4 regions of the Citrobacter europaeus genome follow, and region 2 is predicted to be linked to each of the others. Evidence: predicted binding sites of a transcription regulator. Region 2 holds the regulator's gene; each other region holds the start of a gene.

Region 1 (4,196 bases), 100 kb from region 2:
ACAGACGTTTGTCGAAGACGTTATCCACGCCGCCGGTCAGGCTGACGTTTTTCGTCACATCCCAGGTCGCGCTCAGGCCGACGATGCTGTACGGGCTGACTTCACTCGCCGAACTACCGGTTACCGGTTTACCCTGGTAATCGTACTTCTTCGGCTGCTGTTTGCCGTACCAGGTGAAGGTGGACTGCAGCGACAAATCTTCGCGTGCCTGCCAGCTCAGAGTCGAGTTCAGCGTGTACTCAGGAATAATCGACAGGCGTTCGCCGGTCTCTTTATTTTTACTTTGCAGCATGTAAGTGATGTTGTTGGTCCAGTTAACGGTTTCGCTAACCGGCACGTTCAACGTACCTTCCAGACCCTCAACCACCGCTTTAGGAATGTTTTCCCACTGGTAGATATCGGTGTAAGTCGTCTTCCCTTTGTTGGTGATAGACGTTCTGTCGAACGGTACCGTACCTGCTTCAATTTTGTTGCGATAATCGTTGCGGAACCAGGTTACCCCAGCCAGCCAGCCGTCGCGCTTGAACTCAAGACCAATCTCTTTGTTGATACTGGTTTCGGCCTTCAGATCGTCGTTACCCATCATGTAGCAACCAATACCGGTCGCGGAACCGGTGGCGTAGCAACCCTGCCCCTTGCTGTACAGAATGTAGTTCGGGTTGAGCTGATACAGGCTTGGCGCTTTATAGGCGCGCGCGATACCCATTTTCAGTGTAAAGTCGTCACCCAGACCCTGGGACAGGTTCAGGGACGGACTCCAGTTGTCGCCGACGATGCTGTGATGGTCGAAACGCAGACCTGGCGTCAGCATCGTGCTGTCGGTCAGCTCCATGTTATTTTCAGCAAACAGAGAGAAAATCTCTGCATCTGAGTACGGGCTACGGTTAGTGCTGCTGGCCCCTGGAATATCACCGCCCATAAAGGTCTGTGAATTAGATAACATGTCTTTCATGCGCTGCTGGTTCCATTCGGTACCAAGCGTCAGATTTTGGTTAACCAGCAGATCTAACGGAATGCTGACCTCACTGTGCAGCATGACGTCACTCAGGTCGGCGTCGAGATATTTTTGTGACGCATTCGGGTCGAAAATCCCTTCAGTACCACCTGCCAGGCCTTCCGGTGTACGGGAGTTACGCGTGTGTTCGTACTGCACCCAGTTGCTGGTGGTGACGCCGTTATCCCAGCCGCCGTTCCAGGTCAGAGAGTAGTTCTGGCGGTAAAGACGGTTGGTCTCTTTCCCGTAGTTATCTTTCACCAGTTGGTTGGTGTTGGTGTTTTGGGTGTCACCCGCATACAGGTTGCCCTGGCGGCTATAGCCGGCTTCCAGTTCCAGTGACTGGAGCGGGGCGAAATCCCAGCGAACCACGCCGTTAATGTCTTTGTTGATTACCCCTTCACGACCGGCGGGTAAGGTGTTGGAGTAGGTGCCGGTACGTTCAGACTGATGGCCCTGGTTGATGTCCCACGCGTCGGCCTGAGTTTTATCGAGATTACCGTACAGACGGAAGCTGAAATCCCCGCCCAATGGGCCATTCAGGCTAAAGTTGGTCCGCTTGGTCGAACCTTCATCTTTGTGTTCCGGGGCGTTGAAATAGGTATCCCAGGAGCCGTGCCATTCATTGCTGCCTTTTTTGGTGATGATATTCACCACGCCGCCAGCCGCACCGTTGCCATAGCGTGCCGCGGCAGGACCGCGCAGCACTTCAATACGTTCGATCATTTCCGGTGGGACCCAGGCGGTATCGCCGCGGGTATCACGCTCGCCGCGCCAGCCCTGGCGTACGGAGTTACGGCTGGTAACCGGTTTTCCGTCGATCAGAATCAGGGTGTTTTCTGGCCCCATACCGCGGATATCGATCTGACGGTTGTTGCCGCGCTGTCCGCTGGTTGAGTTACCGGTCAGGTTAACGCCAGGCATGGTACGGATGATTTCCGACACATCGCGAGCGGGAGGATTCTTACGAATCTCATCAGCGGTAATGGTTGAAACGCCCGGCGCCTGCAGGTTCTGCTGGGCAGCGGTAACGACGATGGTGTCTTCATGAGAGACTGCGGCGCTATCGGTTTGATCTTCTGCCATTGCTGGCAGGGCTACCCCGTAAATCCCTAAATTGACCAATAAGGCCAGTGAATGAATCTTGTTGTTCATTGTATGTCCTGCTGTTCTTTTAGCCACGAGTTCCAATGTGCCGTGTTGCGGCATTTGGCCTGATGTCGCCCGCATCCGCGTAAACCCTCCATTCCAGAAAAAGTACGCAGCGCCAGGTCGGTTTATAAGTGGTGAAAAACTGTGCGCGCTTCCCACAGCGCGACAATACGCTATTGCAAATGCAAATAGTTATCAATAATATTATCAATATATTTCACGCTAGATCATAAAATTTCACGATAAACATGGGGTTATGGCGGTGACGACGTTAAAGATGGGAAGCGAGGCGTGGTGGCAGTCAAAAAAAGGCCCGGAGTGGGAGCGTGAAGACAACGGAAATTATCGGGTAACCTTCTGGTGGCGTGACCCGCAGGGAACGGAGAAAGAGTCAGCCATTCATCACGTTTGGGTTTATATCACCGGCGTCACCGACCACCATCAAAATGCTACCCCTCAGTCGATGCGACGCATTGATGGAACGAATATTTGGTGCTGGAGTGTTTCCCTCAGCGCCAACTGGCGTGGCAGTTACTGTTTTATTCCAACAGCGCGCAACGATATTTTTGCGCCGCAGGCGCTGGGCGAAACGCCTGACCGAACCGCGCTGCGTGAAGGCTGGCGGCAATTACTGCCTCAGGCTATTGCTGACCCCCTTAATTCGCAGAGATGGCAGGGCGGTCGTGGCCACGCGGTGTCTGCGCTGGAAATGCCTGATGCACCCGTACAACCAGGATGGGATCGACCTGAAAACCCCGATTCACCCGCAGTGTGTCTGCAATGGCGTAGCGCCAGGCTTGGTAATACGCGTCGCGTATGGGTCTTTACCACCGGTGAGGCCCAAGCGGAATCTCGTCCGCTGGCTATCCTGCTGGACGGACAGTTTTGGGCGCAGAGTATGCCGGTCTGGCCTGCGCTAACTTCACTTACGCATCGTGGGCACCTTCCTCCTGCCGTTTATCTCCTGATTGATGCCATCGACACGGCTCACCGTAGCCGCGAACTGCCGTGTAACGCGGATTTTTGGTTGGCGGTACAAGAGGAGCTGTTGCCGCTGGTGAAGACGACAACCGCGTTCAGTGATGACCCGCAGCGCACGGTGGTCGCCGGACAAAGTTTTGGCGGATTGTCATCGCTGTATGCCGGGCTAAACTGGCCCGCGCGCTTTGGCTGCGTGCTCAGCCAGTCGGGCTCTTACTGGTGGCCGCATCGCGGTGGTCATCAGGATGGGACGATCGTTGAGCAACTGAAGAGCGGGAAGGTCAGTGCTCAGGGGCTGCGTATTGTCCTGGAAGCCGGGATCCGCGAGCCCATTATTTTTCGCGCTAATCAGGCGCTATATGCCCAGTTACCCTCTGCACCACAGTCTATTTTCTGGCGTCAGGTTGATGGCGGACACGATGCGCTTTGCTGGCGCGGCGGTTTGATGCAAGGGCTGATAACGCTCTGGCAACCGCTTACCGACACGATTTAACCGGACGACGTTCCACGACAGGAGTTGAGTATGGAATTCAGTAACCCCTTCGATAATCCGCAGGGCCAGTTTTACATTCTGCAAAATCCCCAACGTCAGTTTAGCCTTTGGCCGCGACAATGCTCACTTCCTGCTGGTTGGACGGTCGCGTGCGAACCCCAATCCCAGGAAGCCTGCCAGCAATGGCTGGATGCAAACTGGACCACGCTGACGCCAGCAAATTACGTCGATGTGCAGGAGGCTCCATGACTCAGCGTTTACCATTAGTCGCGGCTCAGCCGGGGATCTGGATGGCGGAAAAACTCTCCACATTGCCCTCGGCATGGAGCGTGGCGCACTACGTAGAATTAACCGGCGAACTGGACGCGCCGTTGCTGGCAAAAGCGGTTGTGGCGGGTCTGGAGCAGGCAGATACCCTACGGATGCGGTTTAGCGAAGATAACGGCGAGGTCTGGCAATGGGTAGACCCCGCGCTCGCCTTTGCGCAACCCGACATTATTGACCTGCGTGAAAAATCCAATCCCCATGAGGCGGCACGAGCGTTGATGCAGGCAGACCTGCAGCAGGACATACGTG
Region 2 (4,196 bases):
GCTTCGTTGGTATTTCCTTCTGTTACGCGCTGCAGGTCTTGCCAGAACTCCTCTTCCGGATAGCTTTCTACCAGCACATCCTGCGGCGCATCATGCATACAGCGCAGATTACGCGTGTGTTGGGAATTTCCCCCACGCCATTCCCGGGGAGCCGCTTCGAGTAGTAAAACGGAAGCGCCTTGCTCCCGGGCGGTAAGGGCAGCGCATAAGGCAGCATTGCCACCGCCAATCACCAGAACATCAACCATCGTATACTCCATTACCATTTAACTAATTGTTAAATTTGTAATTGAAATGTATACGTGCGGCTTGTGCGGGCGCTATGACGTAGCGCTAAAGAGGGCTTTAGTTATTGTAAAGGATGGCACCTGGCCAGCTTCCTGCTTCTACCAGTTGATGCATCACTTTCGTCAGTACCACGCGGGCAGCGAGGCCCGCCGGGGTGAGCTCATCGTCAGATAGGCTCACCAGAAAATTGGGGCGGCTAAGTATCGGATTATGGACGCCGATCACTCTTAGCGTCTCTTTATCGAGATGGGAAATCGCCGCTCCGGGTTGAAGAGTGGCGCCAATGCCACTGCGCACGGCGCGCATCAGCAGCGCCAGACCATCAATTTCTGTAGCGATCTCAATGTTCAGCGCGTGTTCCTGACTAATTGCCTCCAGCCTGCCGCGCAGACCGTGGCCTGGGCTTGGCATTATCAATGGAATACTCGCCAGTTGGGCAGGCGCAATATTGTCATCGGCAATATCAGCCAGTAGGGCATGGGTCCCAATCAAAAACAGCCGTTCTTCGAGAATCGGTCTGGCACTCCAGCGCAGGATCTTTTCTTTTTGAAACACCACAGCCAGATCAATCTGGCGGGTATTAATCATCCGTTCCAGATTACCAGAGAGACTTTCCACCACGTGCAGGCGAACATCGCTATAGCTTTCCCGCATGGCGTGAATAAAAGGCATACCGAGAACGGAAGCGGTACTGGGAGCCATACCGACGCTGACGTGCCCGGAAAGCCGGGACTCTCGTGCGGCGAGGATCGCATCGTCTGCGTGACGGAGCGCCAGCTGCGCCTGGGAGTAAAAAGCCAGTCCGGCGCTGGTCGGCGTCACGCCTCGCGAGGTGCGCTGCAGCAGGCGAATAGCGAGTTCGTTTTCCAGACGCGACATTTGCTGGCTGAGTGCCGAAACCCCGATATTGAGATCGAGCGCCGCGCTACCCATGCTGCCGGTTTCTACAATGCGCACAAAATAGCGTAGCTGGCGAAGTTCCATTTCGACTCTCCGGAAGGGGCAATTGATTTTTACATTAAAGCAACACAGGAGCGGAGGGAAGGGGAAAAGGGCAGGTAACGCCCATAAAAAAAGCCAACCGGAGGGTTGGCTTTTCAGAAAGCATTACATTATTTGCCGTCGTGGGCGTGCTCATCTTCGCGGCAATCGCCTTCGGCGCAGTGACCGTAAAGATAGAGGCTATGGTTAGTTAAGCGAATGCCATGTTTAGCCGCAATCTCACGCTGGCGGGCTTCGATGGAATCATCGCTGAACTCGACCACTTTGCCGCAGTCAAGGCAGATGAGGTGATCGTGATGATGCTGTTGAGTCAGTTCGAAGACGGATTTACCACCTTCAAAATTATGGCGGGTCACGATACCGGCATCATCAAACTGGTTCAGCACGCGATACACGGTCGCCAGACCAATTTCTTCACCCATATCGATCAGGCGTTTGTATAAGTCTTCCGCACTGACGTGATGGTTATCCGGTTCCTGAAGAACTTCCAGAATTTTTAAACGAGGAAGCGTTACTTTCAGGCCAGCCTTCTTTAATGCGGTATTGTTGTCAGTCATGCGGAATCTGTCCTGTAGCTAAACGATTCACTTCATTAACAGAAGTGACAGAAATTGCACTTGAGATAATGCGATTCATTATAGAACTGCCATGGCTAAATGAAAACTGCAAGTCTCTGGCATATATTGTTAATCAAAACGTGGTATCGCCGACAAACACACTGTGCAACACCCGATTGGCATCCAGCCATTGTACAGGGTCAGACGAAAAAGTTACAAATTTGTAGCAATTATTTTGATTGGTTTTATCTATTGATGCGGCGCAGATGGAAATCTGCGCCGCACGAAATCAGGCATTGATGATTTCGTCGAGGTGCAGCTCTTCAGAGATCTGCTTAACCCATTTTTCTACGCGCTCAGCGGTCAGTTCAGGCTGGCGATCTTCATCGATAGCCAGACCGACAAAGTGGTCGTCGTCAGCCAGACCTTTGGACGCTTCAAAGTGATAACCCGCTGTCGGCCAGTGACCAACGATGGTTGCGCCGCGCGGTTCGATGATGTCGCGAATTGTGCCTAACGCATCGCAGAAATATTCTGCGTAATCTTCCTGGTCGCCGCAGCCGAACAATGCAACCAGTTTGCCGTTAAAATCAATGTCTTCGAGGGTTGGGAAGAAATCGTCCCAGTCACACTGCGCTTCACCGTAGTACCAGGTTGGGATGCCGAGTAGCAGAATGTCATACCCTTCGAGGTCTTCTTTGCTGCTTTTTGCAATGTCATGAACATCGGCAACGTCTTTACCAAGCTGTTTTTGAATCATTTTTGCGATGTTTTCGGTGTTACCGGTGTCGCTGCCGAAAAAGATGCCAGTGATTGCCATGAGTAAAATAACCTCTTGAAACTTATTGAAATGGTGGTGGCGCATTGCCCACGGATAAGGGCAATCATAGCAGAACAGTCAGGCATGCGGAAACAGCAAACACGCAGGACTGCACTCTGTGCTACACGATTTATGATTTAGAGCAGAAATTCAGACTAAGCCTGACCGCGCAATGCGCTGAGTTGGGCCATCAGCATCTCTTCGATGAGTTCACTGCGACTCATATTGCGCGCCTCGGCCAGCTCGTTCAGAGCGTCAACGGCATCAGCGTTCAGTTTCAGTTCGACACGCTTAAGCCCGCGAACTTTATCGCGTTTAAGCTGATTACGTTTGTTAATACGTAACTGTTCATCACGCGAGAGCGGATTAGTTTTGGGTCGTCCCGGGCGACGCTCCTGCGCGAACAGATCTAATGTCGTACGGTCCGTTTGTTCTTTGGCCATGATCTTGGTGACTTCGGGGAAACAATCAGCCAGGCGTCTGCCCGGATGGATAGCGCGCCATAATACATCAGCAGGGGGGACACGCCAACGCCCACGCGCGTAATCGCGCGCAGACGCTGAGTTTTTAATCAGTTAGCCTGCTCGTCCAGATAACGACGGATGGCGCGCAGCACCGCCTCCGGTTTTTCTGCATGCACCCAATGACCCGCGCCAGCAATAACGTGCGCCCGAGCCTGCGGGAATTGCGCCAGCAGCTGTTCGCGATACGCTTCGGTAACATACGGTGAGTTGCCGCCAGGGATAAACAGCGCCGGGTGCTCCCACGGCGGAATGGTCTCCCAACCGACGATATGGGGATATTGATCCCACAGCACGGGAACGTTAAAACGCCACTCGCCGTCGACAAATGATTTCAGCAGAAATTGGATAACGCCTTCTTCTTGCAGATGTTGACGCATGACGCTCGCCGCCTGCTGACGCGAAGTGGCCTGCGCATCGGTTACAGCATTGATTGCCGCAAAAATCTCATCGTGACGGCGCACATGATAGTCAACGGGGGCGATGTCGATGGCCACCAGCCGTTCGACACGCTCCGGGGCCAGTGCGGTCAACGCCATGACGGCTTTACCCCCCATCGAGTGACCAATAAAGATCGCTTTATCTATCTGCCGATCGTCCAGAGTATCCAGCAGATCTTGCGCCATGGCCGGATAATTCATCTCAGGCGAGCGAGGGGAGAGTCCATGGTTTCGCATATCAACCTGGATGATATCGTGATCGGCTACCAGGGAGCGCGCCAGGATCCCCAGGTTATCCAGACTGCCAAACAGGCCGTGAACCAGGACGATGGGAGAATTATTGTGCAGGTTTTGCGCAGATTGCGCTCGGATATTCAATTTCATGGCAAAGTTCTTTTTTTCACACTCACGGGTTAGGGTATCATGTTGACCATTCTGCCACATGGCTGCAACAACTACGGTTACTCCGAGTTTTGCCCGCCACCAGGCTTGACGCTATCCGCTGTTGGGATTTGTCTTTACACTACGCGTGTTGACCCAACAACTTGTATTCAGCTAAACACTGCAC
Region 3 (4,196 bases), 1.4 Mb from region 2:
GGCCGCCCATGCACCACTGCGTGGTGAACTCGCGAGCCGATAATGGGAAGCGATAGCGGCTGTTGGTGTTGCCGATATCCAGGACTTCACCTGCCACCGCTTCACCTTCGGCATACTGTAAACGCACCCCATTTTCAGCATCTTCAATTACCGAAAGAAAGGTTACCGGGCCAGCTTTCACGGTCATCTGAATAGACACACCTTTACCGGGTTTGCCATGATAAACCGGCAACGGCACCAGATTTACCGGACCATCCGCCATCAACGGGTGTGCCGGACCATCATGTCCCCATAAAACAACATCATCGGTAAATTCAATACCATAGGGTTCTGAAAATGATCCGCCAGCGCCCAGAAGTTGCTGAATTTTCATCGCCAGCACATTTTTGATTTCATATTCTCCCGCTACGGGAATACCACGGTGGGTGAGCAGCGTGTTGCCGAGAATAATTGAGGTGATGATGTTCTCGTAAGCGTTACCGTTACGACCTTCATAGTAATAAGCGAGTGCACCGAGTTTATTCTGGGCAATCAGTTTATCCATGGCGCAGGCAGTGGTGATTGCCCGGCCAAGCTCTGCAGGTTCGCATGTCGCATCCAACTGAAGCACACGATGCATTTCCTGTTGTTTGGTGTTGAAGTCTGCCTCGCTGACCTGTTCGCGATATTCCGCCAGCTCACACATCTCCAGTGGCTTAAAGCGGACGCCCATTTTGGCGGACAAATTCGTCATATTGCTGTAAACGTCCACCATGCCGTCATAATAGTGTCCGAGGACGCCGACCTGGCAACTTGCCAGCATTTGACAAGCGTTAAGGGCTTGCAGCCACTGCGAAGTTTGTTGCCAGACGTACTCATCGCCCTGTAATGCACCAACGATCAATTGAAAGCGGATATTCGCACGGTTAAACACGTTTGCCAGTTCGGGGGCGCTGCAGGCCTGACAGTGCGCCAGCCACTCTCCAGTTCGCCCGCCCCGATCGGGGATTTGACGGATAGTTGAATAGGGCAGCCCTGGCTCTGGCTGTAGGGCCAGAATAATGACCGGTTTATTGATACTCTGCACAAGGGGTAGCACCGTTGAGCTGAGCGCGTAGGTGCTGATGTAAAGGCAGACTGCATCGACTGGTTGTTGCTGCAACCGTTTGATAAGGGCATCGGCTTTATCGACGTTATCAATCAGGCCGCCATTAATGACGGTGGCTTGTTGCGCCGTCAGACGCTCATCAATTGTTTGCAGGTAGCCCTGAAGACGTGATTCCAGGCCTGTAAACTGGGGCCAGTATGTGTCGAGACCGATACCGAAAAGGGCGATATTGACAGACATAGCAAGATTTCCTTGTGAGATAATTCGCAAACTATCTCGTGCTTTATCTCCCATGTCCTTCATGTCGCTGCCTGTTTTCTACCCAGGTTGGCAAAATTCGCCTGATTTTCCTAATGATGCTCACACTTTTACCGCATAATAACCATGTAAAGAGTACGGCATTGATAATCATTTTCAATATCATTTAATTAACTATAATGACCCAACTGCTTACGCGGCGTTAACACTGGCCGCCCGACAATACTGGAGATGATTATGAGTTATACACTGCCATCCCTGCCGTACGCTTATGATGCCCTTGAACCGCACTTCGATAAGCAGACGATGGAAATCCACCATACCAAACACCACCAGGCTTACGTAAACAACGCGAACGCTGCGCTGGAGAGCCTGCCTGAATTCGCTAGCCTGTCTGCTGAAGAACTGATCGCTAAACTGGATCAACTGCCAGCAGACAAGAAAACCGTTCTGCGCAATAACGCGGGCGGCCACGCTAACCACAGCCTGTTCTGGAAAGGTCTGAAAACCGGTACTACGCTGCAGGGCGATCTGAAAGCGGCTATCGAACGTGACTTCGGTTCCGTCGACAACTTCAAAGCTGAATTTGAAAAAGCTGCGGCAACCCGTTTTGGCTCCGGCTGGGCGTGGCTGGTTCTGAAAGGTGACAAGCTGGCTGTTGTTTCCACCGCTAACCAGGATTCCCCGCTGATGGGTGAAGCTATCTCTGGCGCTTCCGGCTTCCCGATCGTGGGCCTGGACGTTTGGGAACACGCTTACTACCTGAAATTCCAGAACCGTCGCCCGGACTACATCAAAGAGTTCTGGAACGTGGTGAACTGGGACGAAGCTGCCGCGCGTTTCGCAGCGAAAAAATAAGTTCTACGCATTAACGAAACCCCTACAGGCGATGCTTGTGGGGGTTTTTTTGTGATCAAACTCAATATAAAAACGATGATCCACTTAAATTGAAACAAGGTTTTATTATGCGAGTGGGATCACTTTTATAGTCTCTATGAATGTCTATCTTCTTTCCATCAAGACGGGCGCATCTCAAAAGCAAGATGCAATCGCCCATAAAAATTGCCCCATTTTTATGTCTACAGGTGATGGAAATGCAGATCAAACGAACGATAGAGAAAATCCCAGGCGGTATGATGCTGGTGCCGCTTTTCCTGGGCGCGTTGTGTCACACCTTTTCCCCCGGCGCCGGGAAATATTTCGGCTCCTTTACCAACGGTATGATCACCGGTACGGTACCTATCCTGGCAGTCTGGTTCTTTTGCATGGGGGCGTCGATTAAGCTAAGCGCTACCGGCACCGTGCTACGTAAATCAGGCACGTTGGTCATCACCAAGATTCTGGTGGCATGGGTGGTCGCGGCGATTGCTTCACGTATTCTGCCGGAACATGGTGTGGAGGTCGGATTCTTCGCCGGGCTGTCTACGCTGGCGCTGGTGGCCGCTATGGATATGACCAACGGCGGGCTGTATGCCTCGATTATGCAGCAGTACGGCACCAAAGAAGAGGCCGGAGCGTTTGTCCTGATGTCGCTGGAGTCTGGCCCGCTGATGACGATGGTGATTTTGGGAACCGCCGGGATCGCGTCGTTTGAACCGCACGTGTTTGTGGGGGCTGTATTACCGTTTCTGATTGGCTTTGCGTTGGGGAATCTGGACCCCGAGTTGCGCGAGTTCTTCAGCAAAGCGGTGCAGACGCTGATCCCTTTCTTTGCTTTCGCATTGGGTAACACCATTGATTTAAGCGTGATTGCGCAAACCGGAGTACTGGGTATTCTGCTGGGTGTCGCGGTGATTATCATCACCGGTATTCCCTTGATTATCGCCGATAAACTGATTGGTGGCGGTGATGGTACGGCGGGGATTGCGGCCTCCAGCTCAGCGGGTGCGGCGGTCGCCACGCCGGTGCTGATTGCGGAAATGGTTCCGGCATTTAAACCGATGGCGCCAGCAGCGACTTCCCTCGTTGCCACGTCAGTGATTGTGACCTCCATTCTGGTGCCGATTATCACGTCTATCTGGTCGAAAAGAGTTAAAGCCAGGGCGGCGGAAATTGATATTCGTGGTACCGTGAAATAAATCTCTTAAGCCGGATGGTCTGCGCCATCCGGCTTAACGAGTTAACCTTCTACGATAAATACTTCATCAATTGTCCGACATTCGCTCTCGTTCAACTCTCCGCCAGCATTACGTGACACGCCGGTGCAATAGCCAAACTTACGCGATACCACGGTTTTGATGGTGGTGACAAAATCTTCGCCAATGGCGTAGATGGACATGTAGGTGCCAATTTGGTCCTGAATATCGCGAAGCGCTGCCAGGTCGCCCTGCTTAAACGCTTCCCGCGCGCTGACAAACAGTTCCGGCATGACGTTGTTTAATCCTGAAATAATCCCCGCACCGCCTGCCAGCAGGTTAGGAATGTAGTATTCGTCATAGCCGGACAGCACGGCAAAATCCTCACGCACGGCGCGGGTAGTCTGAATCATACTGCGGGTATGGGACTGACAGTCGACGGTATCTTTAATGCCTGCGAAGTTGGGAAATTCATCGACGAGGGTGGCAACCAGTTCGGGGGTTAAATCGCAGCCGGTACGTGCCGGAAAGTTATAGGCAAACCATTTACCGCTGAGTTTCTGTCCCAACTGACGGAAGTAGCTCAGCAGCTGTTTTGCCGTTTGCCCATAGTAGTAAGGTGGGAGGATCATCACAGCGTCGTAACCGGCGCGATACGCTTCCTGCGCCATCAACAGCACATCATTCTGGCAGGTGGATGAGACGTTGGCGACCATCTTCAGCGAGCTCATGGCGCGGGCTTCGCGGATCAGCACTAGCCTTTCTTCGAGCGTAAA
Region 4 (4,196 bases), 520 kb from region 2:
CTGAACGCATCCATGCAGACGTTTAAAAATGCGGCGCAAACGGATCCTGCGGTCATGGAACATGCAATGGAAATTCGCTCAGGAATGCCGGTCGATGTGACCCGTCATCACGACGTTGCCCAACAACCGATGTAAACTCTGCGCATAAAAAAACCCCCGCTGGATTTTATTCCGCGGGGGTTTTTTATTTAACTCGCAGTGGCATTGCGATGGGTTAAATCTTATTTGTAGATAACTGCAGTCCCGTGAAGGGTGTTAGGACCGGTAACGGAAGTTATACGGAAAGACTTCGCTCCCATCTCATCCGCTTTCTGCGCCAGCTGATCTTCCAGAGAACCTAAGTTAGTCCCCGCATTCGCAGAAATAGTACCGACTTTCTCTTGACCAGCAGGTGTGGCCTGAACTTCAACGGCGGCAAAGCTTGCAAATGACAGTGAGCTAAAAACAGCAGCAACAAACAGAGTTTTTACGTTTTTCATGATAGTGACCTTTTGCAGATGAATGGGTGTCGAAAAGATTAACTTAACGATCGATAGGTAAATCATAGATGTGATCCAGGTCACACGTCAACATTTTTTTATAATGATCGTTAAATAAAACACAAAGGCCTTATTTTTCATACTAATAGCTATATATTATTTTTATCGTTAATCCGCTGGAGTGTGCAGTCGAATATTTTTATAATGGCTATTCAATAAACCTAACAAAGGTACATCGGCGCCATGACAACTGAAACGACAGGTTGTGCTAAAAAAAGCCGTGGCCGACCAAAAGTGTTCGACAGGGAAGCCGCGCTTGATAAGGCCATGACACTCTTCTGGCAGCACGGATATGAAGCGACCTCGCTCGCCGATCTCGTGGAAGCTACCGGCGCAAAAGCGCCCACGCTGTATGCAGAGTTCACCAATAAAGAAGGGTTGTTTCGTGCCGTGCTGGACCGCTACATCACCCGCTTTGCGGCGAAACACGAAGCCCAGCTGTTTTGCGAAGAAAAAAGTCTGGAGTCCGCACTGGAAGACTATTTCACCGCCATAGCGACCTGTTTCACCAGCAAGGACACCCCGGCGGGATGTTTCATGATTAACACTTCTGCGACGCTGGCAGCCTCTTCCCGCGATATTGCGCACACGGTGAAATCCCGCCATGCAATGCAAGAACAGACGCTTACCCAGTTTCTTCACCAGCGCCAGCAGCGAGGCGAAATCCCGGTCCATTGCGACGTGCAAAAACTGGCCGAATACCTGAACTGTATTTTACAGGGTATGTCGATCAGCGCCCGTGAAGGTGCAACATTTGAAAAACTGATGCAGATCTCACATACAACCCTGCGGCTTTGGCCCGAGCTCATCAAAGCCTAAGCCTTTCCCGCTTTTCCCCGCTGTATTGACATGACCGGGAGCTGATACAGCCCCCGGTTAAAACTCCGCGCATTACCCCTACATTCCCTATTGTTTTCATCATCTTATCTGATCATTTTTTGTAAAACATATTGATAACAACAATTATTATCAGCAATATTCGCATTTGTTTTAACGCCTGTTTCACAATGTAACCATCGGTTTCTTTACCGCCATAACAAAAACAGATCGACTCTTTTTTAAAAGGAATACAAATGCATAACCGTCTCTGGGTGCTCAATCCTCTCCTGTTATCTTTAACCCTCCCGGCCATTGCGGCTGAGGAAGATAACCTCATTGTCAGCGCCAACCGTAGCCAACGTACCGTGGCAGAAATGGCACAAACCACCTGGGTTATTGAAGGAAGCGAGATTGAACAACAGGTTCAGGGTGGTAAAGAGTTCAAGGATGTTCTTGCTCAGTTAATCCCAGGAATCGATGTCAGTAGCCAGGGACGCACAAACTACGGCATGAATATGCGCGGTCGCGCCATCGTCGTACTCATTGACGGCGTTCGTCTGAACTCCTCGCGAACCGACAGTCGTCAGCTTGACTCCATTGACCCATTTAACATTGCGCATATTGAAGTCATCTCTGGCGCAACCTCACTTTATGGTGGCGGCAGTACCGGTGGATTAATCAACATCGTCACCAAAAAAGGTCAGCCGGAGCGTGAAGTAGAACTCGAACTTGCGAGTAAAAGCGGCTTCAACAACAGTAACGATCATGATGAACGCGTTGCCGCGGCGGTGAGCGGAGGAACCGATCGTGCTTCCGGGCGCATGTCCGTCGCGTATCAACGGTTTGGTGGCTGGTATGACGGTAATCACGATGCTCTGATGCTGGATAACACCCAAACCGGCCTGCAGCACTCCGATCGTCTGGACGTGATGGGTACCGGAACGATTGAACTTGACGACAACCGTCAGTTGCAACTGGTTACGCAATATTATAAGAGCCAGGGGGATGACGATTACGGGCTGGATCTCGGCGAGAATATGTCAGCCGTGACCGGAAACGGTAAAGCGTATACCAGCAGCGGACTGAATTCCGATCGTATTCCCGGCACCGAACGTCATCTGATCAGCCTGCAATATTCAGATGCGGATTTTTTCGGCCAGAACCTGGTCAGCCAAATCTATTACCGCGACGAATCCCTGAAATTCTATCCTTTCCCGACGCTCAGCAAAGGTAAGGTTACCAGCTTCTCCGCATCACAGCAGGACACAGACCAGTTTGGCGCCCAAATTACCCTCAACAGCCAGTTGATGGATAACTGGGAGCTGACGTGGGGTATCGATGCCGATCACGAGACCTTCGATTCTAATCAGAAATTCTTCGATCTGGCCTGGTCCTTGCCCTCCGGCGGCATGGATAACCGCACCGCTTATACCACCGGGCGTTATCCCGGTTATAGCATCACCAACTTCGCGCCTTTCCTGCAAAACAGCTATGACATTAACGACATCTTTACCCTCAGCGGCGGCGTACGCTATCAATGGACCGAAAACAGGGTTGATGATTTCGTGGGCTATGCTCAACAGCAGGGAATCGCGACCGGGCTTGCGAACTCTGCCGATACCATTCCGGGCGGCAAAACCGATTACGATAATTTCCTGTTCAACGCCGGTATCCTCGCCCACCTGACCGACCGTCAGCAAACGTGGTTTAACTTCTCTCAGGGCGTGGAGCTTCCGGATCCAGGGAAATATTACGGGAACGGCACCTATTCGCTGGTTGGCGATCATTATCAGCTTCAGCGCAGCGTCAACGTGGCGGATTCACGCCTGGAAGGGATTAAAGTAAACTCGTACGAACTGGGATGGCGTTACACCGGCGATAGTCTGCGCACGCAACTGGCCGCTTATTACTCAACTTCGGATAAATCGATCGTTATCAATCGCAGTGATATGACCATTAACGTTCAGCCCGACGATCGCCGGATTTATGGTCTGGAAGGTGCGGTGGATTATTTCATTGCGGATACGGACTGGAGTCTGGGCGGCAACTTTAATGTCATTAAATCGGAAGTGAAACAGAACGGTAAATGGCAGAAATGGGATGTCACTCTGGCCTCTCCGTCCAAAGCAACCGCATGGGTCGGCTGGGCGCCTGAACCGTGGGCATTACGCATACAGAGCCAGCAAACATTTGATCTGACCGATGCCAGCGGTAACAAGCTGGATGGCTATAACACCATGGACTTTATCGGCAGCTATCAGCTCCCGTTGGGTAAGCTGACCTTCAGCGTGGAAAACCTGCTGAATGAAGAGTACACCACGCTGTGGGGACAACGTGCGCCACTGCTGTACAGCCCAACCTACGGTAGCCCCTCACTGTATGAATACAAGGGCCGGGGCCGCACCTTTGGTCTGAACTATGCCTTAACCTTCTGATAAAAAAAGCCCCCCAGCCTGAGCGAATGGGGGGCTAATGTTCAGAATAATGCTATTTTACGCTTTGTTATTCAGTACCAACTGTCCGTTGTTATCCAACGGAATTTGCGCGCCGGGGTCCTTATCCATGCGGATTTTCCCCTGCTGATCGCCAATTTTGTACGTCACGTCGTAGCCCAGCATTTTTTCAGATTTGTCATACACCGTTTTACAGCGCTGTTGCGTAGTGGTGTAAGTATCATTTTCCTGCATCGAACCCTGAATCTGGTTACCGGCATAGCCGCCGCCTAAAGCACCGGCCACGGTGGCAATATCTTTACCACGTCCGCCGCCAAACTGATGGCCAATAACGCCACCCGCAACGGCACCCAGTACGGAACCCGCGATACGGTTTTCATCCTGT

The links. Region 2 encodes Fur, which represses iron uptake genes when iron is present. Its sites were predicted from a motif close to ATAATAATGAGAACNACTATCAA; they were not measured.
Region 1: the regulator Fur is predicted to act here: its motif matches at 2,329-2,351, upstream of fes (enterochelin esterase).
Region 3: the regulator Fur is predicted to act here: its motif matches at 1,489-1,511, upstream of sodA (superoxide dismutase [Mn]).
Region 4: the regulator Fur is predicted to act here: its motif matches at 1,487-1,509, upstream of WHR59_RS14320 (TonB-dependent siderophore receptor).

The regions. Positions count from the first base shown of each region.
Region 1 covers NZ_CP148084.1:3,645,553-3,649,748, reverse strand. Annotated here, with positions in the region: gene WHR59_RS17265 (TonB-dependent siderophore receptor) at 1-2,149, opposite strand, end outside; gene fes (enterochelin esterase) at 2,403-3,620, shown strand; gene WHR59_RS17255 (MbtH family protein) at 3,651-3,869, shown strand; gene entF (enterobactin non-ribosomal peptide synthetase EntF) at 3,866-4,196, shown strand, end outside.
Region 2 covers NZ_CP148084.1:3,544,253-3,548,448, reverse strand. Annotated here, with positions in the region: gene tcuA (FAD-dependent tricarballylate dehydrogenase TcuA) at 1-248, opposite strand, end outside; gene tcuR (tricarballylate utilization LysR family transcriptional regulator TcuR) at 346-1,272, opposite strand; gene fur (ferric iron uptake transcriptional regulator) at 1,401-1,847, opposite strand; gene WHR59_RS16785 (ryhB-regulated fur leader peptide) at 1,840-1,926, opposite strand; gene fldA (flavodoxin FldA) at 2,137-2,667, opposite strand; gene ybfE (LexA regulated protein) at 2,823-3,110, opposite strand; gene ybfF (esterase) at 3,239-4,012, opposite strand.
Region 3 covers NZ_CP148084.1:4,915,676-4,919,871, reverse strand. Annotated here, with positions in the region: gene WHR59_RS23020 (L-fucose/L-arabinose isomerase family protein) at 1-1,327, opposite strand, end outside; gene sodA (superoxide dismutase [Mn]) at 1,583-2,203, shown strand; gene kdgT (2-keto-3-deoxygluconate transporter) at 2,440-3,423, shown strand; gene WHR59_RS23005 (dihydrodipicolinate synthase family protein) at 3,465-4,196, opposite strand, start outside.
Region 4 covers NZ_CP148084.1:3,019,281-3,023,476, forward strand. Annotated here, with positions in the region: gene ldtC (L,D-transpeptidase LdtC) at 1-135, shown strand, start outside; gene bhsA (multiple stress resistance protein BhsA) at 222-479, opposite strand; gene comR (TetR family copper-responsive transcriptional repressor ComR) at 723-1,358, shown strand; gene WHR59_RS14320 (TonB-dependent siderophore receptor) at 1,613-3,793, shown strand; gene WHR59_RS14325 (glycine zipper 2TM domain-containing protein) at 3,851-4,196, opposite strand, start outside.